DNA from 4 places in the Azospira restricta genome. Region 3 is predicted to be linked to each of the others. Evidence: predicted binding sites of a transcription regulator. Region 3 holds the regulator's gene; each other region holds the start of a gene.

Region 1 (5,597 bases), 730 kb from region 3:
CATCTCAACCAGGTGGCCGAGAAAGGTGCCCGAGGCGTAGGCGAGCAGCGGCGGCGGCACGCCGGGCTGGCCGGGCAGCGTGAAGTGCGGCCGGCCGTCGGCGGCGCAGCTCGAATAGGGCAGCAGGCGCTCGCTGCCGAGGACGACGAAGGGGTAGCGGTCGGGGTCGAGCAGGATCGGGAACTGCGGGTGGTGATAGCAGAGCAGCAGGTCGGTCGCCCCCTCGCTCAGCAGGTGGGCGCCTTCCATGATGTTGGTCGCCAGCACCTGCGCCTGGAGCTGGCTGAAGCGCTGGCGCAGCGCGGCGAACCACGCGGGGAAGAAGGTCAGCGACAGCGTGTGGGCGACGGCGAAGCGCACCGTGTCGTCGCCTTCCGCATGCTGGCCGCGCAGCGTCGCGCGCGCCTCGTAGAGCCGGCGCACGTGGTCGGCGGCGAAGTGGCGAAAGACGCGGCCGGCGGCGGTCAGCGCCGGCGGCTGGCAGTTGCGGTCGATCAGCGTGACGCCGAGCCAGTCCTCGAGCGCCTGGATGCGGCGGCTGAACGCCGACTGGCTGATGTGGCGCTGGTCGGCGGCGCGGGAGAAGCTGCGCAGGTCGCAAAAGCAGAGAAAGTCCTCGATCCACTTGATGTCCACGCCGCCGTCTCCGCTTCAACCGGGATCTCGCCGCCGTGGCGACGGATCACGTACGCTGCCCACTGTACCCGAGAAGCGCTGCGCCCGGCGCGTCGGCGGCACGCCACCAGTCGATGCAGGCCGCGGCCAGGCAGGCGGTGGCGTCGACGCAGCGCGGCAGGCCGGGGGCGGCGACGGCGGCCAGCGCCAGCGGGATCTCGGTACAGGCCAGCACCAGCTGCGCGGCGCCGCGCGCCTGCAGCGCCGTGCCGGCGGCGGCGAGCAGGCGGCCGCCGGTCGCCAGGTCGCCGCCCTTGACCGCGCGGATGCCGGGCATCAGCAGGTGATCGAGGTCGTCGGCGTCGGGGAGTACGACCCGATAGCCCTGGCGTTCGAGGCGCTGCTGGTAGATGCCGGCGGCGAGCGTGCCGGCGGTGCCGAGGATGCCGATCGCCGCGCCCGCCGCCGCGCTTGCCGCCAGCTCGGCGACGACCGCATCGGCGATGTGCAGCACCGGCAGCGCACTGCGCGCGGCCAGCTCGTCGGCCCAGAAATGCGCGGTGTTGCAAGGGATGGCGATGCAGCCGGCGCCGGCGCGACGCAGCACCGCGGCGCCCTGCAGCAGCCCCGCCAGCGGCGACGGGCCGTGGTGCAGGATGGCTTCGCTGCGGTCGGGAAGCTGCGGCACCGAGTAGACGACGACCGGAACGTGCTCCTGGTCGCGTGCGGCCGGGGTACGCTCGACCAGCTTGCGCAGGAAATCGGCCGTGGCCAGCGGTCCCATGCCGCCGAGGATGCCGACGATTTTTTCCATGATGCTTGCCCGAGGGTGACGAGGGACGCCCAGACTAGGTCGCAATGCACCACGGGCGGGCGTTCGATGCGCCTTTCGCCGGACCCGATGCGTTTTTCGCATGGGCGATCCCTCCCTTGGGCGGCGCTGCTTAGAGTCGGCGTGCCTTGTGCAAACCCCGATAGGAGAACCCCGATGAAAACCCTGCCGTCCCTGCTGGCCGCGATCGCGGTCGGCCTGCTGTCCCTGCCCGCCGGCGCCGCGCCGGATTCCCCGACGCTGACGAAGATCAAGGAGGCCGGCACGATCACCCTCGGCCACCGCGAATCGTCGATCCCGTTCTCGTACTACGACGACCGGCAGCAGGTGGTCGGCTATTCGCAGGACTTCATGAACGAGATCGTGCGCACGATCAAGGGCGAGCTGGGCCTGCCGAACCTGCAGGTCAAGCTGCTGCCGGTGACCTCGTCCAACCGCATCCCGCTGATGCAGAACGGGACCATCGACCTCGAGTGCGGGTCGACCACCAACACCGTCGAGCGCCAGCGCCAGGTCGGCTTTTCCAACCACCTCTTCCTCTACGGCATCCGCCTGATGGTGCGCAAGGATGCGGGCATCGGCGAGCTGGAAGACCTCAAGGGGAAGAACGTCGTCACCACCGCCGGCACCACCGCCGAGCGGCTGCTGCGCCAGATGAACGAGGAACGCAAGCTCGGCTTCAACCTGATCAGCGCCAAGGACCACGGCGAGGCCTTCCTGACGCTGGAGACCGGCCGTGCCGCCGCCTTCGTCATGGACGAGCCGCTGCTGCACGGCGAGAAGGCGAAGGCGAAGAAGGCCGACGACTGGGCGGTGGTCGGCCGCCCGCTGCAGTCGGAGAACTATGCCTGCATGCTGCCGAAGGGCGACGAGGCGTTCAAGCGCCTGGTCGACGGCACGATCGCGCGGCTGATGACCTCGGGCGAGGCGGAGAAGATCTATCACAAGTGGTTCATGAGCCCGCTGCCGCCGAAGGGAATCAACCTGGCCTATCCGCTGAGCGACGAGCTGCGCGCGCTGTACAAGCGGCCGCACGACCGGCTCTGAGCGGCCACCCGCCGGGGCGCCGGCGGGCGCGCGGCACCCCGGCCGTTCGGTTTTCCGAACGGCGTTCGGCGGGGCTGTTCGGAAAGTCGAACGGCCGCCGTCTCTGTTGCGTCGCAACAAGTGCGGTGAATCAGTTGCTTATAGGTGAATGGGTGCTTGGCACGGCTCGTGCTGTGAGGTAAGCGGCTCGAACCGATGCCGGAAACCACAAACCCAATCACGTCTGGAGACAACCACATGAAACTGCTGCCCTCCGTACTTGCCACCGCCGTTGCCGCCGCCGTTTTCGCCGCACCCGCCTTCGCGCAGGAAAGCGCGACGCTGAAGAAGATCAAGGACACCGGCTCGATCACCCTTGGCCACCGCGAATCGTCGATTCCGTTCTCGTACTACGACGACAAGCAGCAGGTCATCGGCTATGCCTACGAACTGCAGCGCAAGATCGTCGATGCGATCAAGGCCGAATTGAAGATGGACAAGATCGACGTCAAGATGATGCCGGTGACCTCGGCCAACCGCATCACGCTGGTGCAGAACGGCACCGTCGACATCGAGTGCGGCTCGACGACGAACAACACCGAGCGCCAGAAGCAGGTCGCCTTCTCCAACACCTTCTTCGTCATCGGCACCAAGCTGATGGCCAAGAAGGATGCGGGCATCAAGGACTTCCCGGACCTCGCCGGCAAGAACGTGGTGACCACCGCCGGCACCACCTCCGAGCGCCTGCTGCGCAAGATGAACGAAGACAAGCAGATGAAGATGAACATCATCTCGGCCAAGGACCACGGCGAATCCTTCCTGACGCTGGAAACCGGCCGCGCCGTCGCCTTCATGATGGACGACGCGCTGCTCTACGGCGAGATCGCCAAGGCCAAGAAGCCGGCCGACTGGGACGTGGTCGGCACCGCGCAGTCGAAGGAAGCCTACGGCTGCATGCTGCGCAAGGACGACGCCGGCTTCAAGAAGGTCGTCGACGCCGCGATCGCCAAGGTGCAGACCTCGGGCGAAGCCGACAAGATCTACGCCAAGTGGTTCATGAACCCGATCCCGCCGAAGGGCCTGAACCTCAACATGCCGATGTCGGCGGAGATGAAGGAACTGCACAAGGCCCCGAACGACAAGGCCTACGAATAACGATAACGAGCACATGCCGCCGGCCGCCGCGGCCGGCGGCCGCCGATCCCACACCTGACAAAGGATTTTCATGCTGAATCGCTTTCTTTCCCGCTGCCTGCTGATCGCAGCCAGCGTCGTCGTGCTGCCGGCCTTCGCCGGCAAGCCGAACGTCGTCATCCTCGCCACCGGCGGCACGATCGCCGGCGCCGGCGCCGATGCCGCGAAGAGCGCCACCTACCAGGCGGCCAAGGTGCCGGTCGACAAGCTGATCGCCGGCATCCCGGCGCTCGCCGACGTCGCCCAGGTGCGCGGCGAGCAGGTCTTCCAGATCGCCTCCGAGAGCTTCACCAACGAACACCTGCTGACCCTCGGCAAGCGCGTCTCGGCGCTGGTGAAGCAGGCCGACGTCGACGGCATCGTCGTCACCCACGGCACCGACACGCTGGAGGAGACCGCCTACTTCCTCAACCTGGTCGTCAAGAGCGACAAGCCGATCGTGCTGGTCGGCTCGATGCGCCCGGGCACCGCGATGTCGGCCGACGGCACGCTGAACCTGTTCAACGCGGTGAACGTCGCCGCCAGCAAGGACGCCCGCGGCAAGGGCGTGCTCGTGGCGATGAACGACGAGCTGAACAGCGGCCGCGACGTGTCGAAGATGGTCAACATCAAGACCGAGGCCTTCAAGAGCCCGTGGGGCCCGCTGGGCATGGTTGTCGAAGGGAAGAACTACTGGTTCCGCCTGCCGGCCAAGCGGCATACGGTGAACTCGGAGTTCGACATCGACCAGATCGACGCGCTGGCGCCGGTCGAGATCGCCTACGGCCACGGCAACGTCGGCGACACCGCCTACCGTGCGTTCGCCGCCAAGGGCGCCAAGGCGATCATCCACACCGGCACCGGCAACGGCTCGGTCAGCAACCGCGTCGTGCCGGCGCTGCGCGAACTGCGCGGCCAGGGCGTGCATATCATCCGCTCGTCGCACGTCAATGCCGGCGGCTTCGTGCTGCGCAACGCCGAGCAGCCGGACGATCAGTACGACTGGGTGGTGGCGCACGACCTGAACCCGCAGAAGGCCCGCATCCTGGCGGCGGTGGCGCTGACCCGGACGCAGGACAGCAAGGAGCTGCAGCGCATCTTCTGGGAATACTGAGCGGATGTCGCGCCCGGGCGGGAGTTTCCGCCCGGGCAATTACAAGAACGGGGATGTAATCAATGAGTTACCAATGGAACTGGGGCGTCTTCCTGCAGCCCTCCGCGAGCGGTGACGACACCTATCTCGGCTGGTTGTTCACCGGCCTGAAATGGACCGTCACACTGTCGCTGTCGGCCTGGGTGATCGCCCTCATCGTCGGCTCCATCTTCGGCGTGCTGCGCACGGTGCCGAACCGCTGGCTGTCCGGGTTCGCCACCTGCTACGTCGAGGCCTTCCGCAACGTGCCGCTGCTGGTGCAGCTTTTCTCGTGGTACTTCGTGCTGCCCGAGCTGCTGCCGGCCGCGCTCGGCACCGCCTTCAAGCAGAGCAACCCGCTGTGGCAGCAGTTCTTCGCGGCGATGCTGTGCCTCGGCCTGTTCACCTCGGCGCGCGTCGCCGAGCAGGTGCGTTCCGGCATCAACTCGCTGCCGCGCGGACAGCGGGCCGCCGGCCTGGCGATGGGCTTCACGCTGCCGCAGACCTACCGCTACGTGCTGCTGCCGATGTCCTACCGCATCATCCTGCCGCCGCTGACCTCCGAGTTCCTGAACATCTTCAAGAACTCCGCGGTGGCCACCACCATCGGCCTGATCGAGCTCTCCCGCCAGGCGCAGCAGCTGGTCGACTACACCGCGCAGCCGTACGAGGCCTTCATCGCGGTGACGGTGATGTACCTGTTGATCAACGTGACGGTGATGTTCCTGATGCGTCGCCTCGAAAACAAAGTCCGCATCCCGGGCTTCATCGGAGGCAAGTGAGCCATGTACGATTTTGACTGGACCTCCATTCCCGGCG
Region 2 (5,597 bases), 1.3 Mb from region 3:
GCGTCAAGAAGATCGTCCAGGACCTGAAGGACTTCTCGCACGTCGACAGCTCGCAGGAATGGCAGTGGGCGAACCTGCACCACGGCCTCGACTCGACGCTCAACATCGTGAACAACGAGATCAAGTACAAGGCCGACGTGATCAAGGAATACGGCGTCCTGCCCGAGGTCGAGTGCCTGCCGTCGCAGCTCAACCAGGTGTTCATGAACCTGCTGGTCAATGCCGCGCACGCGATGGGCGCGGAACGCGGTAGGATTACCGTGCGCACGGGCGCCGCCGACGGCAAGGTCTGGGTCGAGATCGTCGACACCGGCTGCGGCATGTCGCCGGAGGTCCGCCAGCGCATCTTCGATCCGTTCTTTACCACCAAACCGATCGGCAAGGGGACCGGTCTCGGCCTGTCGCTGTCCTACGGCATCGTCCAGAAGCACCACGGCACGATCGACGTCGACAGCGAGCCCGGGCGCGGCTCCACCTTCCGCATCACGCTCCCCGTCGAACAGCCGAAACCCGAAACCGCACCATGAACCTTCCCGCCGCCACTTCCGACCTGGTCGACGCCGCCGCCGCCGAGCGGCCGTGGCGCCTGCTCTGCGTCGACGACGAGCCGAACATCCTCTCTTCGCTGCGCCGCCTGCTGCGCTCCAGCGGCTACCAGGTGACGCTGGCCAACAGCGGCGCCGAGGGGCTGGAGGCGCTGGCCAAGGAGGAGGCCGACCTGGTCATCTCCGACATGCGCATGCCGGTGATGGACGGCGCGCAGTTCCTCGACCAGGTCCGCCAGCGCTGGCCGGACACCGTGCGCATCCTGCTCACCGGCTACGCCGACATCGCCTCCACCGTCGCCGCGATCAACCGCGGCGAGATCTTCCGCTACATCGCCAAGCCGTGGGACGACGAGGAGGTACTGCAGACCATCCGCAAGGCGCTCGAACGCAAGGCGCTGGAGCGCGAGAAGGCGCGCCTGGAAGCGCTCACCGTGCGCCAGAACGAGGAGCTGAAGGCGCTCAACCAGTCGCTCGAGGAGAAGGTGCAGGCGCGCACGCAGGAACTGGCGCTGGCCAACGAGAAGCTGAAGGGCAGCTTCCTCACCTCGGTGAAGGTCTTCGCCAACCTGATCGAGCTGCGCGAAGGCGCGCTCGCCGGCCATTCCCGCCGCGTCGCCGACCTCGCGCGCAAGATCGCCGCGAAGATGGGGCTCGCCGGGCGCGACCTGCAGGACGTCTTCCTCGCCGGCCTGCTGCACGACATCGGCAAGATCGGCCTGCCCGACAGCCTGCTGGCGAAGCCGGTCACGCACATGAGCGGCGACGACCTCGGCGCCTACCGCAAGCACACGATCAAGGGCGAGCAGTCGCTGATGGCGCTCGACGAGCTGCGCGGCGCCGCCGCGCTGCTGCGCTCGCACCACGAGCGCTTCGACGGCCAAGGCTTCCCCGACGGCCTGTCCGGTCTCGCCATCCCGCTCGGCGCGCGCATCCTGGCGCTGGCCAACGACTACGACGGGCTGCAGATCGGCATCATCTCGCCGCGCCGGCTGAACCCGGAGGAGGCCAAGAAACTGATCGTCGACGGCCGCGGCAAGCGCTACGACCCGCAGGTGGTCGATGCCTTCCTGTCGATCTTCGGCAGCGTCGAGCCCGAGCCCGGCGGCGGCGTGCTGGTGCCGCTCGCCGACCTGCAGCCGGGCATGGTGCTGGCGCGCGACCTGGTCACCCGCGACGGCGTGCTGCTGCTGGCCGCCGACTACCTGCTCGACGAGCGCCTGATCCGGCAGATCCAGGACTACGCCCGCGCCGAAGGCGGCCTGCACGGCCTGCATATCCGCACCGACAAGCGCTGAGTCCGGCCGCCCGGGGGCGCGCGGTCGGCGGCGCACGCGGCTGCGCAGATCGTGCCGGCTGATGACGTCGGCAAGGTTTTTGCCGCCGTCCGGCGATTTTTGACCGAACTCAAGGAATTCCCGGGCGCGGCGACCAACACTGCGGGCATGAAACGCTGCCCGGAACTCCAGGATCTCTCGCGCGAACACCACACCGCGCTCGCGCTCGTGGTGCGCCTCAAGCGTGCCGCCGCCAGCGGCGACGAGGCGCAGGTCGAGGCGGCCTGCCGCCGCACCTGCGAAGTCTTTGCCGGCGAGCTGCTGCCGCACTTCCACGTCGAGGAACGCGACCTGTTGCCGGCGCTCGAGGCCGCCGGCGCCAGCGCCGTCGTCGCGCGCACGCTGCTCGAGCACCGCGCGCTGCAGCGGCTGGTGCGCGAGCTCGAGCTGCCCGACCCGGACGTGTTGCTGCGCTTCGCCGAGCTGATGTCCGCGCACGTGCGCTTCGAGGAGCGCGAGCTGTTCGAGGTCGCCGAAGACCTGCTCGGCCGCGAGGCGCTCGCACGCCTGCTGGGCCATCCCGGCCACTGATCCCCGCCGCACCGTTCCCGTTCGTCGCTGCCGTTTTCCACGCCAACAGCGTGCGCATGCACCGTTCTGTTGCACTGCAATAGTGCAATCTGCATATTTAGCACAGCGTGATGCAACGAGCCAAGCGCTTGTTTCTTTGATCTAAATCCATTGTTTTTGATATGTGGCACGGTGGTTGCGATGTGCACTGCATCGCAACCCCACACTGAGAGGAAAACACCATGGACAAGAAGATCGACATCGTCAGTCGCCGCGGCTTCGTCAAGGCGGCCGCCGGCGCGGCATTGATGGGCATGTTCCCCGGCCTCAACGCGGGCGTCTGGGCGCAGGGCTCGGATGCGCCGGAGAAGCCCGAGGTCAAGATCGGCTTCATCCCGCTGACCGACTGCGCGTCGGTGGTGATGGCCGCGGCCAAGGGCTTCGACAAGAAGTACGGCCTCAAGATCGTGCCGACCAAGGAGGCGAGCTGGGCCAGCGTGCGCGACAAGCTCGTGAACGGCGAACTCGACGCCGCGCACGTGCTCTACGGCCTGATCTACGGCGTGCATCTGGGCATCGGCGGGCCGAAGAAGGACATGTCGGTGCTGATGTCGCTGAACAACAACGGCCAGGCGATCACGCTCGCCAACAAGCTGAAGGACCTCGGTGTCACCGACGGTGCCGGGCTGAAGAAGCTGATCACCGCGAAGCCCGGCGAATATACCTTCGCGCAGACCTTCCCGACCGGCACGCATGCGATGTGGCTGTACTACTGGCTGGCGGCGCACGACATCAACCCGTTCAAGGACGTGAAGACGATCACGGTGCCTCCGCCGCAGATGGTCGCCAACATGCGCGTCGGCAACATGGACGGCTTCTGCGTCGGTGAGCCGTGGAACAACCGCGCGATCATGGACAAGATCGGCTTCACCGCGGTCACCTCGCAGGACATCTGGACCGACCACCCGGAGAAGGTGCTCGGCACCACCGCCGAGTTCGTCGCCAAGTATCCGAAGACGGCGATCGCGATGATGTGCGCGATCATCGAGGCCGGCCGCTGGATCGACGCCTCGCTCGCCAACCGCCGCGAGACGGCGGAGACGATCGCGCAGAAGGCCTACGTCAACACCGACATGGACGTCATCCTCGAACGCATGCTCGGCCGCTACTCGAACGGCCTCGGCAAGAGCTGGGACGACAAGAACCACATGAAGTTCTTCAACGACGGCGCGGTGAACTACCCGTACCTGTCCGACGGCATGTGGTTCCTGACGCAGCACAAGCGCTGGGGGCTGTTGAAGGACGACCCGGACTACCTCGGCGTGGCGAAGAAGGTGAACCAGGTCGAACTCTACAAGCAGGCCGCCGCCCGCGTCGGCGTCAGCGTGCCGAAGAGCGACATGCGCACGAGCAAGTTCATCGACGGCGTCGTCTGGGACGGCAAGGACCCGAAGAAGTACGCCGGCGGTTTCAAGGTCAAGGTTTGAGGAAGGAAGCATCATGAGTGCAATTACTTTCGACAAGGCGGCCGGCTTGGCCGCCGCCGTACCGGCGGCCGCGGAAGCGGTCGCGGCACCGGTCGCCAAGGTGGCGCCCGCCGCCGGCGACAGCGCAGCGCCGGCGTCGGCGCCGAAATCCGCCGGCCGCGCCGGCGAGTGGCTGAAGGCCGTCGCCCGCGCCGTGCTGCCGCCGGTGATCGGCATCGCCGTGATGATCGGCATCTGGTACCTGGCCACGCTCAAGGCCGGCGGCAGCCTGCCCGGGCCGGTGCAGACCTGGGAGGCAGCGGTCAAGCTGTTCGCCGATCCGTTCTACTCGAACGGTCCGAACGACCAGGGCATCGGCTGGAACGTGCTCTCCTCGCTGCAGCGCGTCGGCATCGGTTTCGGCATCGCGGCGGCGATCGGCATCCCGCTCGGTTTCATGCTCGGCCGCTTCGCCACGCTCTCCAGCATGGTGAACCCGATCATCAGCCTGCTGCGGCCGGTGTCGCCGCTGGCCTGGCTGCCGATCGGCCTGCTCGTGTTCAAGAAGGCCGACCCGGCGGCGACGTGGACCATCTTCATCTGCTCGATCTGGCCGATGATCCTCAACACCGCGCAGGGCGTCACCCGCGTGCCCTCGGACTACATGAACGTCGCCCGCGTGCTCAACCTCTCGGAGTGGAAGATCTTCACCAAGATCCTGTTCCCGGCCGTGCTGCCGTACATGCTGACCGGCATCCGCCTGTCGATCGGTACCGCCTGGCTGGTCATCGTCGCCGCGGAAATGCTCACCGGCGGCGTCGGCATCGGCTTCTGGGTGTGGGACGAGTGGAACAACCTCAAGGTCGAGCACATCATCATCGCCATCTTCGTCATCGGCATCGTCGGCCTCATGCTCGAACAGGCGCTGATCGCGATCGCCAAGCGCTTCTCCTACGAATGAACGGACAAGGAGCCCGATCATGAAAAAATTCGTACAAGTCGAAAGCGTCGGCATGCGCTTCGACACCAAGAAGGGGCCGTTCGTCGCGCTGCGCGACATCGACCTGACCATCGAGAAGGGCGAGTTCATCGCGCTGATCGGCCACTCCGGCTGCGGCAAGTCGACGCTGCTGAACCTGATCGCCGGGCTGACCACGCCGAGCGACGGCGTGCTCATCTGCGACGGCCGCGAGATCGCCGGGCCGGGGCCCGAGCGCGGGGTGGTCTTCCAGAACCACTCGCTGCTGCCGTGGCTGACCTGCTTCGAGAACGTCTACCTCGCCGTCGAGCGCGTCTTCGGCGCCAAGGAAGGCAAGGCCAAGCTGAAGGTGCGCACGCAGGAGGCGCTGGCGCTGGTCGGCCTGACCCACGCCGAGCAGAAGTATCCGCACGAGATCTCGGGCGGCATGAAGCAGCGCGTCGGCATCGCCCGCGCCCTCTCGATGCAGCCGAAGGTGCTGCTGATGGACGAGCCCTTCGGCGCGCTCGACGCGCTGACCCGCGCCAAGCTGCAGGACGAGCTGATGAAGATCTGCGACGCGACGCAGGCGACCGTGGTCATGGTCACGCACGACGTCGACGAGGCGGTGCTGCTCTCCGACCGCATCGTGATGATGACCAACGGCCCGGCGGCGACGATCGGCGAGATCCTCGCGGTCGACCTGCCGCGCCCGCGCAACCGCTTGGAGCTGGCGCACGACCCGCGCTACATCGAGTGCCGCGCCGCGGTGCTGTCCTTC
Region 3 (5,597 bases):
TCCCAGCGGCGGCTCGCCGGAAAAGCCGGTCGGCACCGTGTGCTTCGCCTGGGCCGGACCGGACGATCTGACCGCCAGCGAGACCTGCCACTTCCCCGGCGACCGCGCAGCAGTGCGCCGCGCTTCGGTCGCGCATGCGCTGCGCGGCCTGCTGGCACGCTTCGCGCCGATGCGTGCCTGAAGCGCTCGACAAGCACGAAATACTGTATATACTTACACTGTATGCAATCACAGTAAGCGCTGCATGGGGGCGTTTCGGCGCCGTGCGATAATCCGCGCAACCTCTGACAAGGACGAGAAATGGACGACAACAAGGCAAAGGCACTGGCCGCCGCACTGGCGCAAATCGAGAAGCAGTTCGGCAAGGGCTCGATCATGAAGATGGGCGAGGGCAGCGTCGAGCACGACATCCAGGTCGTCTCCACCGGCTCGCTCGGCCTCGACATCGCGCTCGGCATCGGCGGCCTGCCGCGCGGCCGCGTCGTCGAGATCTACGGCCCGGAATCGTCGGGCAAGACGACGCTGACGCTGCAGGTCGTCGCCGAAATGCAGAAGATGGGCGGCACCGCCGCCTTCATCGACGCCGAGCACGCGCTCGACCCGTCCTACGCGCAGAAGCTCGGCGTGAACCTGAACGACCTGCTGATCTCGCAGCCGGACACCGGCGAGCAGGCGCTGGAAATCGCCGACATGCTGGTCCGCTCGGGCGGCGTCGACGTGATCGTCATCGACTCGGTCGCCGCGCTCACCCCGCGCGCCGAGATCGAGGGCGAGATGGGCGACCAGATGGTCGGCCTGCACGCCCGCCTGATGAGCCAGGCGCTGCGCAAGCTCACCGCCAACATCAAGAAGACGAACACGCTGGTGATCTTCATCAACCAGATCCGGATGAAGATCGGCGTCATGTTCGGCTCGCCGGAGACCACCACCGGCGGCAACGCGCTCAAGTTCTACGCCTCGGTGCGCCTCGACATCCGCCGCATCGGCTCGATCAAGAAGGGCGACGAGGTGATCGGCAACGAAACCAAGGTCAAGGTGGTCAAGAACAAGGTCTCGCCGCCGTTCAAGGAGGCGATCTTCGACATCCTCTACGGCGAGGGCACCTCACGCGAGGGCGAGATCATCGAGCTCGGCGTCGCCCACAAGCTGGTCGACAAGTCCGGCGCCTGGTATGCCTACAAGGGCGAGAAGATCGGCCAGGGCAAGGACAACGCGCGCGAATTCCTGAAGGCCAACCCGGCGATCGCGCAGGAAATCGAAGCCCGCGTCCGCGAAGCCGTCGGCGTCGCCTCGCCGCGCCCGCTGGAGGCCGCCGAGGCCTGAGCGATGGACGAGCTGCGCCAGCGCGCGCTGCGCCTGCTGGCGCGGCGAGACCATGCGCGCGCCGAGCTCAGGAAGAAGCTGGCGCCGCACGCCGAATCCGAGGAAGCCCTCGACGCGCTGCTCGACGAGCTGGCCGGGCGCCGCCTGCTGTCCGACGCGCGCTACGCCGAGATGCGCGTCGCCGGCCGCAGCGCCCGCTACGGCAATGCCCGGCTGGCGCAGGAGCTGAAGCAGCAGGGCGTCGCCGGCGAAGTCGCCGACGAGGCGCTGGCCGCCGCCGGCGACGAGCTGGCGCGCGCGCAGGCGATTTGGCGGCGGAAGTTCGGTACACTCCCGGCTGATGCCGCCGAGCGGGCCAAGCAGACCCGCTACCTGATGCACCGGGGATTCGCCGGCGGCGTGATCCGCCGCGTGCTGCGCGGCGAAGGCAACGAACAGGAAGAAGAATAGCCATGCCGGACCAGCCGAAGAGCAAGCTCAGCGCCCACAACCTGAACAAGCGCTACAAGAAGCGCACCGTCGTGCACGACGTCTCCTTCGAGGTCGGCAGCGGCGAGGTGGTCGGCCTGCTCGGCCCGAACGGCGCCGGCAAGACCACCACCTTCTACATGATCGTCGGCCTGGTCGCTTCCGACGGCGGCGACGTCTACATCGACGACACCAAGATCACCCATCTCCCGATCCACCGCCGCGCGCAGATGGGCGTCTCCTACCTGCCGCAGGAGGCCTCGGTGTTCCGCAAGCTGAGCGTCACCGAGAACATCCAGGCCGTGCTTGAGCTGCAGGACCTGCCCAAGGAAGAAATCCTGCGCCGGCTGGAGGACCTGCTCGAAGAACTGCACATCACGCACATCCGCAACAACTCGGCCGCCTCGCTGTCCGGCGGCGAGCGCCGCCGCGTCGAGATCGCCCGCGCGCTGGCGACGCAGCCGCGCTTCATCCTGCTCGACGAGCCCTTCGCCGGCGTCGACCCGATCGCCGTGCTGGAAATCCAGAAGATCATCCGCTTCCTGAAGGAACGCAACATCGGCGTGCTGATCACCGACCACAACGTGCGCGAGACGCTGGGCATCTGCGACCGGGCCTACATCATCAACGAAGGCTCGGTACTTGCTTCGGGCCACCCGGACGAAATCATCTATAATGAAGACGTCCGAAAAGTCTATCTGGGCGAGAACTTCCGCCTCTGATCCGAAAACAGAAACAGCAACTCCGGCCGTCCCGCGCCGCGCATGAGACCCGCTCTCCAGCTCAAGCTCTCGCAGCACCTTGCGTTGACCCCGCAACTGCAGCAGTCGATCCGGCTGCTGCAGCTGTCGACGCTTGAGCTCAATCAGGAGCTGGAAAAGTTCCTGCTCGAGAACCCGCTGCTCGAGCGAGAGGATGAGGACAATTTCGTCCCGGCACCGTCGTCGAGCAGCACCAGCGAACGCGAGCCGGCCGCTGAGGCCGGCGGCGAAGGCGAGGCCGGCAGCAGCGACGAGGTTCGCCCGAACACCGACGACGAAGGCTGGCCCGGCGACGGCAGTCCGGGAACCGGCTCGTCCGGCAGCGGCGGCAGCGACGAGGACGGCGATTACCAGGACATCCAGGCGGCGACCACCTCGCTCTCCGACCACCTGATCTGGCAGCTCGGCCTGACGCCGCTGCCCGACCGCGACCGCATGCTGGTGCGCGTGCTGATCGAGGCCCTCGACGAGGACGGCTACCTGTCGCAGACGCTCGACGAACTGGCCGAGATCATGCCGCCCGAACTGGAGATCGAGCCCGAGGAACTGCAGATCGCGCTGAAGCACCTGCAGCACTTCGACCCGACCGGCGTCGGCGCGCGCAACGCGCAGGAATGCCTGTCGCTGCAGCTGACGGCGCTCCCCGCCGATCCCGTGCGCGACCTGGCGCTGGTCATCGTCCGCCAGCATCTGGAATTGCTCGCCGCCCGCGACTTCGCCCGCATCAAGAAGCTGGCCGGCTGCGACGACGACCTGCTGCGCGCCGCGCACGCACTGATCAAGGGCCTCAACCCGCGCCCCGGCGCCCAGTTCGCGCCGCTCGACGCACGCTACATCATCCCCGACGTGATCGTGAAGAAGGTGCGCAACCAGTGGCGGGCGAGCATCAACCCCGACGCCTACCCGCGCCTGCGCATCAACCGCCTCTACGCCGAGGTGCTCGCCGGCCAGCGCGGCTCGGGACTCTCCGGCCAGCTGCAGGAAGCGCGCTGGCTGATCAAGAACGTGCAGCAGCGCTTCGACACCATCCAGCGCGTGTCGCAGACGATCGTTGACCGCCAGCGCCAGTTCTTCGAACATGGCGAGGTAGCGATGCGGCCGCTGGTGCTGCGCGAGATTGCCGACATCCTCGGCCTGCACGAATCGACCGTATCGCGGGTAACGACGCAGAAATACATGGCCACCCCGCGCGGCATCTTCGAACTGAAATACTTCTTCGGCAGCCATGTCGCCACCGATACCGGCGGCGCCTGCTCGGCCACCGCGATCCGTGCGCTGATCAAGCAGCTGGTGGGTGCCGAAGATGCGAAAAAACCGCTATCTGACAGCCAGATAGCGGAAATCCTTGGCCAGCAGGGGATTGTCGTGGCGCGACGAACGATTGCAAAATATCGTGAAGCGCTGAACATCCCGCCGGTCAATCTACGCAAGAGCCTGTGAAAGGAGTCTCACCATGAACCTGCAGATCAGTGGACACCACCTCGAAGTGACGCCGGCGATCCGCGACTATGTGACGGGCAAACTCGAGCGCGTCACGCGCCACTTCGACCACGTGATCGACGTGAACGTGATCCTCACCGTGGAGAAGCTGAAGCAGAAGGCCGAAGTCACGGTGCACGTCCGTGGCAAGGACATCTTCGTCGAGGCCGACGACGGCGACCTGTACGCAGCGATCGACATCCTGGTCGACAAGCTCGACCGCCAGGTCCAGAAGTACAAGCAGAAGGTCCAGGATCATCATCGCAGCGACAAGGCAGCCGCCCGCACGCTGGCCGAATGAGATAATCGACGCTTCGCGGCCGTCGCCGGAAATCCGCTCCCCGCGACGGCCCTCCCGCAACCTTCCTTCCCGCCGCCTGAAAGCTCTCCCGCAGCATGAGCCTCATCGCCAACCTCCTGCCCGTCGAGAACATCCTTCTCGACCTCGATGCCGGCAGCAAGAAACGGGTCTTCGAGCAGGCCGGCCTGATTTTCGAGAACCACCACGGCATCGCCCGGGCGACCGTCTTCGACAGCCTGTTCGCGCGCGAAAAGCTCGGCTCGACCGGACTCGGCCAGGGCGTCGCCATCCCGCACGGCCGCATCAAGGGGCTGAAGGACGCCCGCGGCGCCTTCCTGCGCCTGACCACGCCGGTGCCCTTCGATTCGCCGGACGGCAAGCCGGTGTCGCTGCTGTTCGTGCTGCTCGTTCCGGAGCAGGCCAACGAACTGCACCTGCAGATTCTTTCCGAGCTCGCCCAGCGCTTCTCCGACCGCGAGTTCCGCGACGCGCTGCTGGCCGCCCCCGACGCCGAAGCCGCCCGCCGGTTGTTCGTCAGCTGAGATTCCCGCCATGCGCCAGTTCAGCATCGCCCAGCTCTACGAGGACCACCGCGAGACGCTGCAGCTGAACTGGATCGCCGCGATCGGCACCGACCGCCAGCTCGAGCTGAAGGAATCCGGCAACTACGGCGCCGACATCGTCGGCCACCTCAACCTGATCCATTCCGAGCGCCTGCAGGTGATCGGCCAGGCCGAATACGACTGGGCCAACCGCGTCAGCCCGAAGCGCCTCACGACGCAGATCTCCGAGCTGATCGCCGACAACCCGCCGGGCATCATCTGCGCCGACGGCCTGGAAGTCCTGCCGATCGTGCAGGAGGCCTGCGAGGACAGCGGCACGCCGCTGTTCACCAGCCCCAAGCCGTGCTCGGCGGTGATCGACCTGCTGCGCATCTACCTCGCCCGCCGGCTGGCCGACACCACCTCGATCCACGGCGTGTTCATGGACGTCCTCGGCATGGGCGTGCTGATCACCGGCGACTCCGGCGTCGGCAAGTCGGAACTCGCGCTCGAGCTGATCTCGCGCGGCCACGGCCTGGTCGCCGACGACGTCGTCGAGCTCGCCCGGCTGGCGCCGACGACGATCGAGGGCCGCTGCCCGGGCATGCTGCGCGACTACCTGGAAGTGCGCGGCCTCGGCCTCCTGAACATCCGCACCATCTTCGGCGAGACCGCGTCGCGGCGGAAGATGAAGCTGAAGCTGATCGTGCACCTGCAGAAACC
Region 4 (5,597 bases), 1.3 Mb from region 3:
GGCATCGACGTCCGCGGGCTGCCCGCTGCGCAGCCGGAACAGGCCGTCGGCGCCGCGCGCCAACTCGTTCTCCGGCGGATTGACGAGCTTGATGCGGCCGACCGGGTTGGAGTTGTTCGGCGTGCCGAACAGCGGCACCACCGACACCGTGCCGTCGGGCGCGATGCTGATGCGGTTGTCGGGCGGGATCGCGATCGGGCCGCCGTCGCCGAGCACGTTCATGCCGTTCGCGGTCTGCAGCTGGCCGGCGGCATTGACCTGCAGCGCGCCGTTGCGCGTATAGGCCTCGCCGCCGTCCGGGGTTTCGACGGCGATCCAGCCGGCGCCCTGCACGGCGACGTCGAGCGGGCGGCCGGTGGCCATCAGCGGCCCCTGGTCGAAGGTGTCGGCGACCGAGGCATTCACCGTGAACGCGCGCGTCGGCAGCTCGCCGCCCTGCACCTGCACCGCGCGGAACTTGTGCTCCACCGCGCGGTAGCCTGTGCTCGCCGCGTTGGCGAGGTTGTTGGCGACGCCGGCCTGCTGCAGGAAGGCCTGCTTGGCGCCGCTCATCGCCGTGTAGATCAGCCGATCCATGTTCCTCGCCCGTGTCGTCTAGCTCAGGATCAGCGCAGGTTGACCAGCGTCTGCATGATCGAGTCCTGCGTCTTGATCGACTGCGCGTTGGCCTGGTAGTTGCGCTGCTGCGTGATCATGTTGACCAGTTCGGCGGTGAGGTCGACGTTCGACTCCTCGATCGCCGCCGACTGCAATACGCCCAGACTGCCCGAGTTCGGCGCGCCGACCGTCGGCGAGCCGGAGACCGAGCTTTCCGACCAGACGTTGCCGCCAAGGTTGATCAACCCGTTCGGGTTGGTGAAGTTGGCGAGGACGATCTGCCCGAGGTTGCGTGCCTGGCCGTTGCTGTAGCGCCCCTGGATGACACCGTCGGCGCCGACGGTGAGGCCGGACAGGCGACCCGAGGTGTAGCCGTCCTGCTCCAGGCGGTTGGTACCGAAGGGCGAACCGAACTGCGTGCTGCCGGTGAAGTCGACGTTGAAGGCCAGCGGACTGCCCGCATTGTTGGTGCTGCCGGTGGCCTGCACGACGCCGTTGAGGTCGATGCTGATCGACAGCGGCATCGCCGTCTGCAGCACCCCGCTCGAATTGAACTGCAGAGTCGCCGGGTTGCCGGCGCCGGCGCCGAGGTTGACCGTCTGGTTGGTGGTGCCATCGACGTTGGCGTAGACCTGCCACTGGCCGGAGGTCGCCGTCTTCACGAAGTAGTAGGTCAGCGTGTGCGCGTTGCCGAGGGTGTCGTAGACCGAGAGCGCGGTCGAGTAGTTGTAGCTCGCCGGGTTCGGCGACCACAGCGTCGTCGCCGGCGCTGCCGCAACCGCCGGCCCCGACGTCCAGGCGGTGCTCGGCACAGTCTCGCGCGAGTCGAGATTGAGGTTGCCGCGCACGCCCTGGAAGGCGCCGACGCTGGCGCCGGTGGCGACCGGCGGCTGGTCGGCCGACGACAGCTGCAGCTCGACCGGCGTCGACGGCACGATCAGGCCGGAGCCGTCGGCGGCGTAGCCGGTCAGACGCAGGTTGGCGTCGTTCACGATGAAGCCGCTCTTGTCCAAATGGAACTGGCCGTTGCGGGTGAAGGTGATCGCGCCGTTCTGGCTCATCCGGAAAAAGCCGCCGCCGTTGATCGAGACATCGAGCGGGTTGTTGGTGGTGGTGATGTTGCCCTGCGTGAATTGCTGGACGACCGCGGTGAGGCTGGTGCCGATGCCGATCTGCGACGCGCCGGCGCCGGTCAGCGACGCGGCATAGACGTCGCCGAAGTGCGCGCCGGCGGCCTTGAAGCCGACCGTGCCGGAGTTGGCGACGTTGTTGCTGATCACGTCGAGCGCCTTCGACGAACTGTTGAGGCCGCTCAAACCTTGCTGGAATGCCATGTCCTGTCTCCTGCCTTAGAGAATCTGCTGCACGTCCTTGAACGCCATCGTGCCCTGCGGCCCGAGGTCAAGGAGGAATCCGTCCTTGCTGCGAACGACAGCATTAACCATGCCAAGCTGCAGCGCGCTCGCCTCGACCTTGTCGTTGCCGCGCACCGCGGCGACCTTGAAGGTGTAGGTGCCGTCCGCCGCCTTGCTGCCGTCGCTCTTCTTGCCGTCCCAGGTGAAGTTCAGGTTGCCGGCCTCGGCGGCACCGAGCTTCTGCGACTGCACCAGGTTGCCGGCCGAATCGTAGATGCTGATCGTGACCTGGTCGGCCGGGCCGGCCAGCGTGGCGCCACCGATCGCCTGGCCGCCGGCGAGCGGCAAGGAATTGCCGGCGACCAGCACATATTTGCCGACCATGCCGGCCGCCTGCATCGCCTGCCCTTCGTTGTAGACGCCGAGCATCTGGCTCAGCGTCGTGTTCAGCTTCTCGATGCCGCTGATGGTGTTGATCTGTGCCAGCTGGCTGGTCATCTGCGCGTTGTCCATCGGATTCAGCGGATCCTGGTTCTTCAGCTGCGTCACCAGCAGCGTCAGGAAGCGGTCCTGGATCTGGTCCGCCTGGCTGCCGCCGCTCTTCTTCGTGCTCGCGCCGAGCGCGGCGAAGACGTCGCTGCCGGAGTTGGTGGTCGAATTCACGGTTGCCATGGTCTAGCTCCTTTTACTGGCCAAGCGACAGCGTGCGCAGCAGCAGCGTCTTGGCGGTATTCATCACGTCGGCGTTGGTCTGGTAGGAACGCGACGCGGAGATCATGTTGACCATCTCCTCGACCGCATTCACGTTCGACATCGCGACATAGCCCTGTTCGTTCGCCGCCGGGTTGCGCGGGTCGTAGACCATGCGCGCCGGCGACGCGTCCTCGACCACCTGGCGCACGCGCACGCCCTGCGCGCCGGCGTTGCCCATCGGCGTCGCCTCGAACACCACCTGCTTGGCGCGGTACGGCTTGCCGTCGGCGCCGGCGACGCTGTCGGCGTTGGCCATGTTCGAGGCAACCGCGTTGAGGCGCGCCGCCTGCGCCGTCAGCGCACTGCCGGCGATATGGAAGACGTTGAAGACGCTCATGATTACTGGTTACCCTGGATGGCCGACAGCATCGTCTTCAGGCGGCCGGTGATGAAGGTGATGCCGGCCTCGTAGTGGACCGCGTTCTCGGCGAACTGCGAGCGCTCGACGTCCATGTCGACGGTGTTGCCGTCGACCGCCGACTGCGTGTTCTTGCGATAGAGCAGCGGTGCCGGTCCGGCACCGGCGCCGCCGGCGAGGTGGCCGGGCGCGGTGCGCGCCAGCTCGAGGCCATCGCTGCGGCCGGCCATCGCGTTCTTCAGCGCGGCGGTGAAGTCGATGTCGCGCGCCTTGTAGTTCGGTGTGTCGGCGTTGGCGATGTTCGCCGCCAGGATCTGCTGCCGGTGCGCACGCAGGCTGAGCGCCTGATGCTGGTAGGACAGCAGATCGTCGAGTTTGGTGGCCATGCCGGGACTCCGTTTGCGTAAGCTGCCAGCCTTACAGCGAAAAGCATGCCAAGCGTCCACAGCCCCTGTTTCGGCCTGCCGGCAGCCTTGCCGACGCGGCGCTCCGGCAATAATTGCCGAGTCCTGCCGGTTCCGCGGCAGCGGCGCATCAGGCAGAATACGGGCCATGAACGGACCCCGCCTCCTCATCGCCGCCGCGCTGCTCGCCGCCACGGCGACGCTGACCAGCCCGCCGGCGACAGCGCGCGAACTGCTCGCCGCCACCGTCGAGCAGTACCTGCAGACACAGACGCGGGGCCTGCCCGGCAAGGTGGACGTCAGCGTCGGCCAGCTCGACCCACGCACCCAGCTCGCGCCCTGCTCCGCGCACGAGCCGTTTACGCCGCCGGGCACGCGGCTGTGGGGCAAGGCGACGGTCGGCGTGCGCTGCCTCGGCCCGGCCAGCTGGACGGTCTACGTGCCGGTTCAGGTCCGCGTCAGCGGCAACTACGTGGTCACCGCCCGCGCCCTCAACCCCGGCCAGCCGCTCGACGCCGGCGACCTCGCGCTGCGCAGCGGCGACCTGACGGCGCTGCCGACGGGCATCCTCACCGAGCGCGAGCAGGCGGTCGGCAAGACCCTGAAGAACGGCCTCGGCGGCGGCCAGCCGCTGCGCAGCGACATGCTGATCGCGCCCTTCGTCGTCCAGCAGGGGCAGGACGTGCGCCTGATCTCGAAGGGCCCCGGCTTCGCCGTCAGCAACGAAGGCAAGGCGCTCAACAACGCCGCCGACGGCCAGGTCGCCCGCGCCCGCACGGCCAGCGGGCAGACGGTCAGCGGCATCGCGCGCCCCGGCGGCATCATCGAGATCGCGCCCTGAGCAGAGCGCTTTGCGCTCTGCGAAGAAGTACTCTTGGGGTGCGCCCTGAGCGATGCGCGCTGCGCATCGCGAGGAAGTACTCCTGGGGTACGCCCTGAGCAGAGCGCTTCGCGCTCTGCGAAGAAGTGCCCTTGGGGTGCGCCCTGACGCCGCACCGCGACACCCCGGCTCGGGCTAGAATCCCGACCGGAAGGAAATGCAGCACTTTCTGCTAAAGTTTTTGCCGATGATGCCGTTACTTCCCTTGAAAACCCGCGCAAGGATCACATCGTGAAAATCGACAGCAATTTCAAGCCGGTAGGTTCCGGCAGCGTCAGCGGCAGCCGCCCCAAGGCGGAATCGGCCGGCGCGCGCGCAGACGCCCCTGCGGCCGAGGTGAAGATCAGCACGGCGTCGGCGCAGCTCGCCGGCGCCAGCAGCGGCGCCCCGGTCGACGGTGCGCGCATCGCCGAGATCAAGCAGGCCATCGCCGAAGGGCGCTTCCAGATCAACGCCGAGGCGATCGCCGACGGCCTGATCGCCACCGCGCGCGACCTGCTCAACTCGCAGCGCAAGGCCTGAACCGCCCGCCCATGCCTGCCCTGGCCGACGTCATCGCGGCGGAAGCCGACGTGGTGTCGGCCTTCGTCGCCCTGCTCAAGGAAGAACAGGAAGTCCTCAAGACCGGTAGCGCCGACGCACTGCCCGCGCTGGTCGACCGCAAGACCGCGACGGTGCAGCAGCTCGCACCCCTGACCGCGGCCCGCAACGGCGAACTCGCCCGCGCCGGCTTCGCCGCCGACCGCCCGGGCATCGACGCCTGGCTGGCGAAAAACCCCGGCGACCGCAACGTCCGCCAGCAGTGGCAGAAGCTGCAGGCGCTCGCCGCCGAAGCCAGGGAGCTCAACCGGGTCAACGGCGAACTGATCCGGCTGCGCATGCACAACAACGCGCAGGCCCTCGAAACCCTGCTCGCCGCATCGCAACGACAGGATCTCTACGGCGCCGACGGCCAGGCCACCCAGGCCGCGCCCCGGCGCATCATCGACTCGGCCTGAGCGCCCCTCCCGCGAAGTCGCCGCACACACCGGCAACGCCGACCGTGACAACGGCGGACGGTGAACTATGCTGCGTAGTCCACCCGGAGCGCATCCCGGCCCGGAGCAATTTCACGACCGTTCCTCGCGACACCACCGCGAGGCTGCGCTGCGGCGTGGACGCCGACCCTGGCGACACCACCGCGACGACGCCCATGGCTGTCGAAGGCGATGCGATGCCCGTCCCGGATCGGCGCCCCTCCTCCGTCACGA

The links. Region 3 encodes sigma-54, which starts transcription at its own class of promoters, with help from an activator protein. Its sites were predicted from a motif close to TGGCACGCTTNCTGCTNA; they were not measured.
Region 1: IWH25_RS18205 (glutamate/aspartate ABC transporter substrate-binding protein) is a predicted target of sigma-54. The motif match lies at 2,652-2,669, and genes of this name have one in related genera.
Region 2: IWH25_RS09475 (CmpA/NrtA family ABC transporter substrate-binding protein) is a predicted target of sigma-54. The motif match lies at 2,578-2,595, and genes of this name have one in related genera.
Region 4: flgB (flagellar basal body rod protein FlgB) is a predicted target of sigma-54. The motif match lies at 3,483-3,500, and genes of this name have one in related genera.

Annotation. Positions count from the first base shown of each region.
Region 1 covers NZ_CP064781.1:3,832,303-3,837,899, reverse strand. The annotation lists gene IWH25_RS18220 (LysR substrate-binding domain-containing protein) at 1-636, opposite strand, end outside; gene cuyB (cysteate racemase) at 683-1,429, opposite strand; gene IWH25_RS18210 (glutamate/aspartate ABC transporter substrate-binding protein) at 1,604-2,494, shown strand; gene IWH25_RS18205 (glutamate/aspartate ABC transporter substrate-binding protein) at 2,732-3,628, shown strand; gene IWH25_RS18200 (asparaginase) at 3,699-4,760, shown strand; gene IWH25_RS18195 (amino acid ABC transporter permease) at 4,823-5,560, shown strand; gene gltK (glutamate/aspartate ABC transporter permease GltK) at 5,564-5,597, shown strand, end outside.
Region 2 covers NZ_CP064781.1:1,929,344-1,934,940, forward strand. The annotation lists gene IWH25_RS09460 (ATP-binding protein) at 1-527, shown strand, start outside; gene nosR (response regulator c-di-GMP phosphodiesterase, NosR family) at 524-1,843, shown strand; gene IWH25_RS09470 (hemerythrin domain-containing protein) at 1,991-2,413, shown strand; gene IWH25_RS09475 (CmpA/NrtA family ABC transporter substrate-binding protein) at 2,635-3,879, shown strand; gene ntrB (nitrate ABC transporter permease) at 3,893-4,819, shown strand; gene IWH25_RS09485 (ABC transporter ATP-binding protein) at 4,839-5,597, shown strand, end outside.
Region 3 covers NZ_CP064781.1:586,228-591,824, forward strand. The annotation lists gene pncC (nicotinamide-nucleotide amidase) at 1-181, shown strand, start outside; gene recA (recombinase RecA) at 301-1,323, shown strand; gene recX (recombination regulator RecX) at 1,327-1,773, shown strand; gene lptB (LPS export ABC transporter ATP-binding protein) at 1,776-2,513, shown strand; gene IWH25_RS02800 (RNA polymerase factor sigma-54) at 2,556-3,992, shown strand; gene hpf (ribosome hibernation-promoting factor, HPF/YfiA family) at 4,006-4,332, shown strand; gene ptsN (PTS IIA-like nitrogen regulatory protein PtsN) at 4,428-4,874, shown strand; gene hprK (HPr(Ser) kinase/phosphatase) at 4,885-5,597, shown strand, end outside.
Region 4 covers NZ_CP064781.1:1,838,931-1,844,527, reverse strand. The annotation lists gene flgF (flagellar basal-body rod protein FlgF) at 1-576, opposite strand, end outside; gene flgE (flagellar hook protein FlgE) at 606-1,931, opposite strand; gene IWH25_RS09065 (flagellar hook assembly protein FlgD) at 1,947-2,624, opposite strand; gene flgC (flagellar basal body rod protein FlgC) at 2,638-3,042, opposite strand; gene flgB (flagellar basal body rod protein FlgB) at 3,045-3,449, opposite strand; gene flgA (flagellar basal body P-ring formation chaperone FlgA) at 3,616-4,308, shown strand; gene flgM (flagellar biosynthesis anti-sigma factor FlgM) at 4,579-4,869, shown strand; gene IWH25_RS09040 (flagella synthesis protein FlgN) at 4,881-5,345, shown strand; gene IWH25_RS09035 (hypothetical protein) at 5,540-5,597, shown strand, end outside.